3 regions of the Pseudomonas germanica genome follow, and region 3 is predicted to be linked to each of the others. Evidence: predicted binding sites of a transcription regulator. Region 3 holds the regulator's gene; each other region holds the start of a gene.
The links. Region 3 encodes FliA, which starts transcription of late flagellar genes. Its sites were predicted from a motif close to CTAAAGTTTNNNNNNNNNNNGCCGNTAA; they were not measured.

Region 1: the regulator FliA is predicted to act here: its motif matches at 1,396-1,423, upstream of J0G10_RS22655 (methyl-accepting chemotaxis protein).
Region 2: the regulator FliA is predicted to act here: its motif matches at 1,708-1,735, upstream of motA (flagellar motor stator protein MotA).

What each region holds. Positions count from the first base shown of each region.
Region 1 is NZ_CP071586.1:5,124,961-5,128,074, reverse strand. Features, by position in the region: gene J0G10_RS22655 (methyl-accepting chemotaxis protein) at 1-1,145, opposite strand, end outside; gene pyk (pyruvate kinase) at 1,462-2,910, shown strand; gene J0G10_RS22645 (hypothetical protein) at 2,925-3,095, shown strand; gene eno (phosphopyruvate hydratase) at 3,088-3,114, shown strand, end outside.
Region 2 is NZ_CP071586.1:834,654-837,767, reverse strand. Features, by position in the region: gene motB (flagellar motor protein MotB) at 1-784, opposite strand, end outside; gene motA (flagellar motor stator protein MotA) at 788-1,639, opposite strand; gene J0G10_RS03625 (HDOD domain-containing protein) at 1,806-3,114, shown strand, end outside.
Region 3 is NZ_CP071586.1:2,064,759-2,067,872, reverse strand. Features, by position in the region: gene J0G10_RS09140 (protein phosphatase CheZ) at 1-769, opposite strand, end outside; gene J0G10_RS09135 (chemotaxis response regulator CheY) at 788-1,159, opposite strand; gene fliA (RNA polymerase sigma factor FliA) at 1,326-2,066, opposite strand; gene fleN (flagellar synthesis regulator FleN) at 2,063-2,893, opposite strand; gene flhF (flagellar biosynthesis protein FlhF) at 3,010-3,114, opposite strand, start outside.

The DNA of each region.
Region 1 (3,114 bases), 3.1 Mb from region 3:
TCGGCGATTGTGCGAATCACGTCCAGCACCTTGCCAATGCCTTGTGCCTGGTCTGCCAGGTCTTTCACTTGTCTTGAACTGGTTTGTACATCCCGGGTAAGCGTTTCGATCGCACCAAGGGTTTCCACCATCCGTTGTTGGCCGCGAAGGGCTATGTCCCGGGACGCCACCGACAGCTCTGAAGTGGACAGCGCATTACGGGCTACCTCTTCAATAGCGGCGGTCATTTCATTGACCGCCGTGGCTGCCTGTTCGATTTCTGCGTGTTGTTGGTAAATATCCTGGCCTGATGCCTCTGCGACGGAGCTCAACTGGGCTGTGGCGCTGGTCAGCTGGTTCGATGAACCGGAAATTCGACCCAGGGTTTTGATCAGGTTGTCCTGCATGGTTGCCAGGGATTCGAGCAGACGGGTGGTTTCATCATTTCCGGTCGGATGGATGGGTTTACTTAAGTCTCCCTCGGCAATCGTTCTGGCCGCTCTTACCGCTGCATTCAGTGGTGCGGTGATACTGCGGGTCAGCAGCCATGCCACCAGGATGGTGCCAATGCCGACCAGGATGATCACCAGCACCACTCCTCTGACAGCACTTTGGTAAGCCTCTTCTGAATGATTGCCTGCTGTTTCCGCGCCTTGGTTCGAGCGTTCAATCAGGTCGTCGAAGTTCTTGGTCATCTGATCGTACGAGTCCCTGATGGTCATCAGAAATGCCCTGGCTCCTGTCTTATCTCCTTGACGAGAAAGCTTGAGCAACTCGAGGTGGTTTTTTGCATAAACCTCAAGGCTGGCATTAAAGGTATTCAAGCGATCTTTTTCTTCGTCGCTGACCAGCAGCTGTCCGTAGCGCTGCATCTGCTCACGAACTTGCTGCAGGCGACCTGCGGTCTTCTCCTCGTAGGACTGCATATCTTTATCGCTGACCGAAAGGATGTGCTGCATTGATCCCATTCGGTAGCGGTTCAACGCAGCGTTCGCCGCCCCTAATGCGCGAACCCGCTGCAGCCAGTTGTCCTTGATCTGGACCGATTGGTCCTGCACCTCATCAATTTGTCTCAAGGCGAATACCCCTAACGCGACGCTCAGCGCGGCAATGATGACGAACCCGAGCAACATTCGACCGGCGATTGAGAGATGTCTTGGGAGCATGAGCGGTGTCCTTCATCAGAGTGGCGCGATCCGAGTCTTAGCCGGATGCGTGTATTTATGCTGATTAAAATAGCATTGCATTTTGATGTGTCAATGTGCCAATATTTTTTAGCGATTTTCCGAGGCGATTGATCTTGGTTTCGGGCTGTTGGTCTTTATGTGCCGGACTTGACTAGATCGAGTGGGCTCCTTACGCGGCCGCGAGCATCGCTGATCGTTTTCGTTAGATTGAATATTTGCATGTGAATATTCATCGGCCAAAGCCGGATTTTCCTTAGCGTTCAATAATAAAACCCTGTTCGAGGAACCATCTGTCATGCAGCGCAGAACCAAAATTGTGGCCACGTTGGGGCCAGCAACAGAGTCGGTCGAAGCCATAGAGGGCTTGGTTACGGCGGGCGTGGATGTCGTGCGTCTGAATTTTTCCCATGGCAGTGCTGAGGATCACATTGCCCGTGCCAGATTGGTTCGTGAGTTGGCGGCCAAGCACGGCCGCTTCGTGGCGGTGTTGGCAGACTTGCAAGGTCCGAAAATCCGAATTGCCCGTTTTTTGGAGGGGAAAGTGATCCTCGAAAAGGGGCAGCAGTTCGTGCTCGACGCTTCTCTGGACAAGAATGCAGGCGACAAGCAGCGAGTCGGCATTGATTACGAAGCGTTGATTACCGACAGCCGTCCAAACGACATCCTGCTGCTCGATGATGGACGAATCGAGCTCAAGGTCTTGAGTGTCGAGGCGACCCAATTGGTCTGCGAAGTCCTGGTCAGCGGGCCTCTCTCGAACAATAAAGGGATCAACCGCAAAGGCGGTGGGCTGTCTGCATCGGCGCTGACCGAGAAGGATTTCGCCGATATCAAGACTGCCGCACAGATGCAGGTTGACTACCTGGCCGTATCGTTCCCACGGGACGCTTCGGATATGGAGCAGGCGCGTCGATTGCTGCATGAGGCGGGAGGGCAGGCAGGTTTGATCGCTAAGATCGAGCGCGCCGAAACCGTCAATGACTTGCGTGTTCTGGATGCGATCATCGAAGCGTCGGAAGGTGTCATGGTCGCCCGTGGCGATTTGGGCGTGGAGATTGGCGACGCGGAATTGGTGGCGGTACAGAAACTGATTATCGACCGTGCTCGCACATTGAATCGGATCGTGATCACGGCGACGCAAATGATGGAGTCGATGATCACTCAGTCGATGCCGACTCGTGCTGAAGTATTCGACGTAGCCAATGCGGTACTCGATGGTACCGATGCGGTGATGCTCTCGGCGGAAACCGCAGCAGGGGCCTATCCGATCGAGACGGTCGAGGCCATGCATCGGATCATTATCGGTGCCGAAAAACACCCGCAGTCCCACCGTTCCAAGCACCGTGTCGATCAGGTGTTCCACAAGATCGACGAATCCATCGCCATGTCGGCGATGTATGCCGCGAACCATTTGCACGGCGTCAAAGCCATTATCTGTATGACGGAAAGCGGTGATACGCCACGTTTGATGTCGCGTATCCGCTCACACCTGCCGATTTTCGCATTCTCTCGCAATCTGGCTACGCAGAATCGGGTCACGCTCTTTCGTGGAGTCACCACCATTCCATTCGACAGCGATGATTACGCCCCTGAGTTGGTGAATGAAAAAGCCGTGGAGCAATTGACCCGGCGCGGCGTGGTCAAGGCTGGCGATCACGTGTTGATTACCAAGGGCGACTACCTTAACGCCCAGGGTGGCACTAACTCCCTTCGCGTCGTCTGCGTCGGTGAAACCATTCGCTGAGTGAGGAAGCCTTGATGAATGCGATCAATTCAACGGACCACGACGGGGTGCATCACCGCGATCGTGACACCTGGCCAAGAGACTTCGATTTTCGTGAGCAGTACGCGGAGCAGCAGGAATTGATGAAGTTGCAGGGCGACAGCACGCCAGCGCCGAAACTTCCGAATGGGGAAAACCATGCTTAATAAAAACAGCCTGATTCAA
Region 2 (3,114 bases), 1.2 Mb from region 3:
TGACCGGATTGAATGGGTTTTCCTTGTCGAACAATGCCGACGAGGCGTAACCCACTACCCGCGCCACTTGCGCATCCGGATAACTACCGGCAACCAAGGCACGCCGGGCAGCGTTGGCACGGTTGGCCGACAGCTCCCAGTTACCGTAATCACCGGTACCGATATAAGGCTTGGCATCGGTGTGGCCGCTGATACTGATCTTGTTCGGCACCGCTTTGATGGTGTCGGCCATGGCCAGCAGGATGTCTTCGAAGTACGGTTTCAGGCGTGCAGAACCGGAGTCGAACATCGGCCGGTTCTCGGCGTCCATGATCTGGATGCGCAAACCGTTCGGAGTGATCTCGAAGAGGATCTGATCCTTGAACTTCTGCAACTGCGGGTTCTCGTCGACCTTGTTCTGCAGTTCTTGCAGCAGCAGTTCCAGACGTTCCTTCTCGACCTGCTCGGCCATGCCTTCAACCTGTTCAGTATCGACCGTAACCTTGTCAGGCTGCGGCTGCGATTTCACTTCCGGGTTAAGGGTGTTTTCCGGGGCCAGGGTCGGCGTGCCGCCCAGGTCGATGATGTACGGCGTGCCGCTTTCGGAGAAGCCGACCGGGTCTTTGAAGTAACCGGCGATAGCGATCTTCTGCTCGGGCGTCGCGGTGGACAGCAGCCACAACACCAGGAAGAACGCCATCATCGCCGTGGCGAAGTCGGCGAAGGCGATTTTCCACGCCCCGCCGTGATGCCCGCCGGCTATGCGCTTGACGCGCTTGATGATAATCGGCTGATTATTTTCCATGACTTAGCGACCGCGAACCGCTTGTTCCAGCTCGGCGAAGCTTGGACGGTGCGCCGGATACAAAACCTTGCGACCGAACTCGACCGCCAGCGAAGGCGGCATGCCGGAAGCCGAAGCCACCAGCGAGGCCTTGATGGCTTCGTAGACGTTCAGCTCTTCCTTGGCATCGTGGGCCAGGGAATGCGCCAATGGGCCGAAGAAACCGTACGCCGCGAGAATACCGAAGAAGGTACCGACCAGTGCCGCACCGACGTGCAGGCCGATGGACTTCTGATCGCCTTCACCCAGCGAGGCCATGGTCACCACGATACCGAGTACCGCCGCGACGATACCGAAACCGGGCATGGCATCGGCGATGCCGTTCACCGCATGAGATGGATGCTCGAGGTCTTCTTTCAGGCTGTACAGCTCCATGTCGAACAAGCCTTCCAGCTCGTGCGGCGCCATGTTGCCGGACGACATGATGCGCAGGTAATCGCAGATGAACGCGGTCATGCGTTCGTCTTTGAGCACTGCCGGGTACTTGGCGAAGATCGGGCTCGCAGCGGCATCTTCGATGTCGCCTTCGATGGCCATCATGCCTTCGCGGCGGCTCTTGTTGAGGATCTCGTAGATCAGCCCGAGCACTTCCAGATAGAACGTGTGGCTGAAGCGCGAACTGAACATGCTCAGGGATTTCTTGAGCACGTGCATCGTCATGTAGCCGGGGTTGGCCTGCAGGAATGCACCGAGTGCCGCACCACCGATGATCAACACCTCGAAGGGCTGGATCAGGGCGGCAATCTTGCCGTGGGAAAGCACGTATCCGCCGAGCACGCTCGCGAATACGACGATGATGCCGATAATTTTAGCCATAGGTAGAAAGTACTTATTTAAGTCGGGTTCAAGGTCATATTCGGAAGTTAAAAAATCTCTTCTTCTACTTATCGGCAAAACTGCGCCAGACTATAGCCAGTTCAGGCGAAAAGCCAATTTAGCCCATGCCGGGCGCGTCTACAGTCAGTGAAGATCCCGTCCAGACATGGCTAATGAAACGAACGTCCCACACGCAAAACCGACCACACTCGACGGCTGGGTCAAGCTGCTCGACAGCGTCCGGCTGCCCGTGCCGCAAGAGGCTCACGACAAAGTCTGTCGGGCGATCCGCGACAACCGCAGCTCGTTGCGCGACATCGCCGACCTGATGCAGGACAGCCCGGCACTGGCCTTGAGCATCATCCGTGAGGCGAATCGTCACACCCATGGCACCATGGCCACGCCAGCGGAAAACCTTGAGGTGGCGATCAATCGTCTGGGCCTGGCGCGGACCGAAGAATTGCTCGCGCGCCTGCCCGCCGAACCGCAGATGCAGATTCCCAAAGCCCTGCGCCAGTTACAGATGATCAGCCAGCACGCGACGCAACAGGCCAACGGTTTTTTCGCCAGTCGCCTGGCGCGACTGTGGCAGGACATTCATTGGGGCAGCCTGTTGTTTTTGTCGCCGCTGTGGCCATTGGCGCTGACTTATCCGCAATTGCTCGAAGAATGGGAACTGCGGGTTATCCACAAGGGCGAATCGGCGCGCGTGGTCGAAAAGCAATTGTTCGGCGCACGCCTGCTGAAAATCGCCGAGGCGCTGGTGCAAGTCTGGCACCTGCCGATCTGGGTGCAGCAGGGTTATAAGCTGCTGCTGAGTGAACAGCGCGAACTGGTCAAAGTGCTGCGCATCGCCCGCGACAGCGAACATCCGTTGCGCCAGCAAAACCGGCTTGATGACGACCCGACCCTGCGCCGCTGGCTCAATCAGCCGGCCAATACAGTGCTGCTGGCCAACGGCCTGGCACTGTCGGCGCAACAGGCGTGGGACAGTCCGCACAGTGAGCGCTGGCAGTACCTGACCAGCCTTTATCTGCAGATTTCCATGGATGAAGTGCAACAACAGTTGCACCAGCAAGCCGCCAACAGCGCGCGCCATCATGCGATGCCCGACCTGTGGCATCCGGCGGTTTCGTTGCTGTGGCCGTGGGGCACCCATCGTTTGCCAGCCGGCATGCTGCCCGCCGCTGCGCCAACCTCGGAAGATCTGACGCAATGGCGCCAGCAATGCGCCGAGCTATTGGCCGAGCCAAGCCGCTTCACCAATGCCATGAGCCTGACCGTCGCCGCTCGCGATGCGCTGGTCGCCAGCGGCATGCGCCGGGTGATGATCCTGATGGCCGATCGCACACAGTCCAATCTGCGCGTGAATCAAACCGCCGGGCTGCCGAAAGAAGCGGCGGCGCTGAATTTCGTCGTCAGCCAGAGCAAGGTCTTGCAACGGCTGCTCGCGCAACAGGCGCAGGTGCGGATCA
Region 3 (3,114 bases):
ACAAATCGTCCACATCGTCCTGACCGGACACAACGTCTTCTCGTTTATCGGCATGAATCTGCGGACCTTCACCCTGCGAGAGATGTTTTTGTGGATCTTTTTCTGCAAGCATCGCGGCGCGGTCATGTTCGATGCCCGCAAAGCGGTCGACCTGACTGGCCATGAGGACGAGTTTGAGCAAATTGCTTTCGACTTCGGTGACCAGTTGGGTCACACGCTTGATCACCTGACCGGTCAGGTCCTGGTAATCCTGGGCCAGCAGGATGTCGTTGAGATTGCTCGACACCGCACGGTTGTCCGTGCTGCTGCGTGACAGAAAACCGTCGACCCGGCGCGCCAGCTCGCGGAACTCTTCAGCCCCGACCTCGCGACGCATGAAGCGACCCCAATCGGCGCTCAAGGTCTGCGCTTCATCAGCCAGACTGTTGACCACCGGCGTGGCGCTTTCCACCAGATCCATGGTGCGGTTGGCCGCGGCTTCTGTCAGCTTGACCACATAGCCCAGGCGTTCGGTGGCGTCGGTGATTTGCGACACTTCCTCGGCCTGCGGCATGTTCGGATCGATCTGGAAGTTGACGATCGCACTGTGCAGTTCACGTGTGAGCTTGCCGACTTCCTGGTACAGGCCACGGTCACGGGTCTGATTGAGCTCATGGATCAGTTGCACAGCGTCGCCGAACCTGCCTTTTTCAAGGCTTTCGACCAGTTCGACCGCGTGTTTTTTCAGGGTCGACTCGAAATCGCCCTGTGAAGATTCGTTATGCTCCATAGCTCCCCCGCGCGTTCATCAGCCGATGCGTTCGAAAATCTTCTCGATTTTGTCTTTCAACGCCTGAGCCGTGAAAGGTTTGACTACGTAGCCGTTTACACCGGCCTGAGCGGCTTCAATGATCTGCTCGCGCTTGGCTTCTGCAGTCACCATCAGCACTGGCAGGTGCTTGAGTTTTTCATCGGCACGCACGTGGCGCAGCAGGTCGATACCGGTCATGCCCGGCATGTTCCAGTCCGTTACCAGAAAGTCGATGCTTCCGCTGTTGAGCACTGGAATGGCAGTCACGCCATCGTCAGCCTCGACGGTGTTGGTGAACCCAAGATCACGCAGCAGGTTCTTGATGATCCGCCGCATCGTTGAGAAGTCATCAACGATGAGGATTTTCATGTCTTTGTTCAATTCGACCTCCAAGCAGTCTTAAACGCGCCCAGCACCTGGACGCGCCACTTCAATCAATCGGCGCAGCACTCGAAGACTGTCTGGAGCACAACAGAGCAAGACCGGTGCCGTTCATCACCGCACCAGCCTCGTTCGCAGTGTCCCCACACTGCCTTCAGCGCGCTCGCCACTCCCCCAAACGCCCCCGCAAACGGGCCGCGCACTGGCTGTGTAACTGGCTGACCCGCGATTCACTGACGCCAAGGACTTCACCGATCTCCTTGAGGTTCAGCTCTTCGTCGTAGTACAGCGCCAACACCAGTCGCTCACGCTCCGGCAAATTGGCAATCGCGTCCGCCAACGCTGCCTGGAAACGTTCATCTTCCAGATCGCGTGACGGCTCCATATGAGCACTCGCGCCATCCTCGTGCAGCCCTTCGTGTTCGCCGTCCTGCAACAGGTCGTCGAAACTGAACAGGCGACTGCCCAAGGTGTCATTCAAAATCCCGTAGTAATCGTCGAGACTCAATTGGAGTTCGGCCGCAACCTCGTGATCTTTAGCATCACGGCCGGTTTTAGCTTCAATTGAGCGAATCGCGTCGCTGACCATACGGGTATTGCGGTGAACCGAGCGTGGCGCCCAGTCCCCTTTGCGCACTTCGTCGAGCATCGCACCGCGGATTCGTATGCCCGCGTACGTTTCGAAACTGGCGCCTTTGCTGGCGTCGTATTTGGTCGAGACTTCAAGCAGGCCGATCATCCCGGCCTGGATCAGGTCTTCGACCTGCACACTCGCCGGCAAGCGCGCCAGCAAGTGGTAGGCAATGCGTTTGACCAGTGGCGCGTAACGCTCGATCAACTCGTACTGCGCGTCACGTGCCGACTTCTTGTAGTAGTTCATACCGCTTGCGGTCATAGCACGGGCCCTGCCGTTTGCTGCACGAGGCGCTCGACGAAAAACTCAAGATGGCCACGCGGGTTGGCGGGCAGCGGCCAGGTGTCGACCTTCTGCGCGATCGCCTTGAACGCCAGCGCGCACTTGGAACGCGGAAAGGCTTCGTACACCGCGCGCTGCTTCTGCACCGCTTTACGCACGCTTTCGTCGTAAGGCACGGCGCCGACGTATTGTAGGGCCACGTCAAGAAAGCGATCCGTGACCTTGGTCAACTTGGCGAACAGGTTGCGCCCTTCCTGCGGGCTCTGCGCCATGTTGGCGAGGACGCGGAAGCGGTTCATGCCGTAATCGCGGTTGAGCAGTTTGATCAGCGCGTAAGCGTCAGTGATCGAGGTCGGCTCATCGCAGACCACCAGCAACACTTCTTGCGCGGCGCGAACAAAACTGACTACCGAGTCACCAATACCCGCAGCAGTGTCGATCACCAGTACATCGAGATTGTCACCGATGTCGCTGAACGCCTGAATCAGGCCGGCATGTTGCGCCGGGCTCAGGTGCACCATGCTTTGCGTGCCGGACGCCGCCGGCACGATGCGAATGCCACCGGGGCCTTGCAACAGCACGTCGCGCAGCTCGCACCGGCCTTCGATGACGTCGGCCAGCGTGCGTTTAGGGGTCAGCCCCAACAATACGTCAACGTTCGCCAGACCCAGGTCGGCGTCCAGCAGCATGACCCGACGGCCAAGCTCTGCCAGCGCCAGCGACAAGTTCACTGACACGTTAGTCTTGCCGACGCCACCTTTGCCGCCGGTCACCGCGATCACCTGTACGGGATGCATGCTGCCCATGTTATTTCTTTACCTTGTCTTGCATAGACGGAGGCCACATTACTGGCTGCGCGTTCACAACCGGAACAATGCATGGCAGACCATCGATGTAGGTACAAAAACTGTTCATGAATACCTCAGCCTACCTGCTTGGTCGGGCTGTGATAGATATCAGCGAACATGTCAGCCATGGCTTCTTCGCTGGGTTCTTCCTGCATTTGCACGCTGACGGCGCGGCTGAC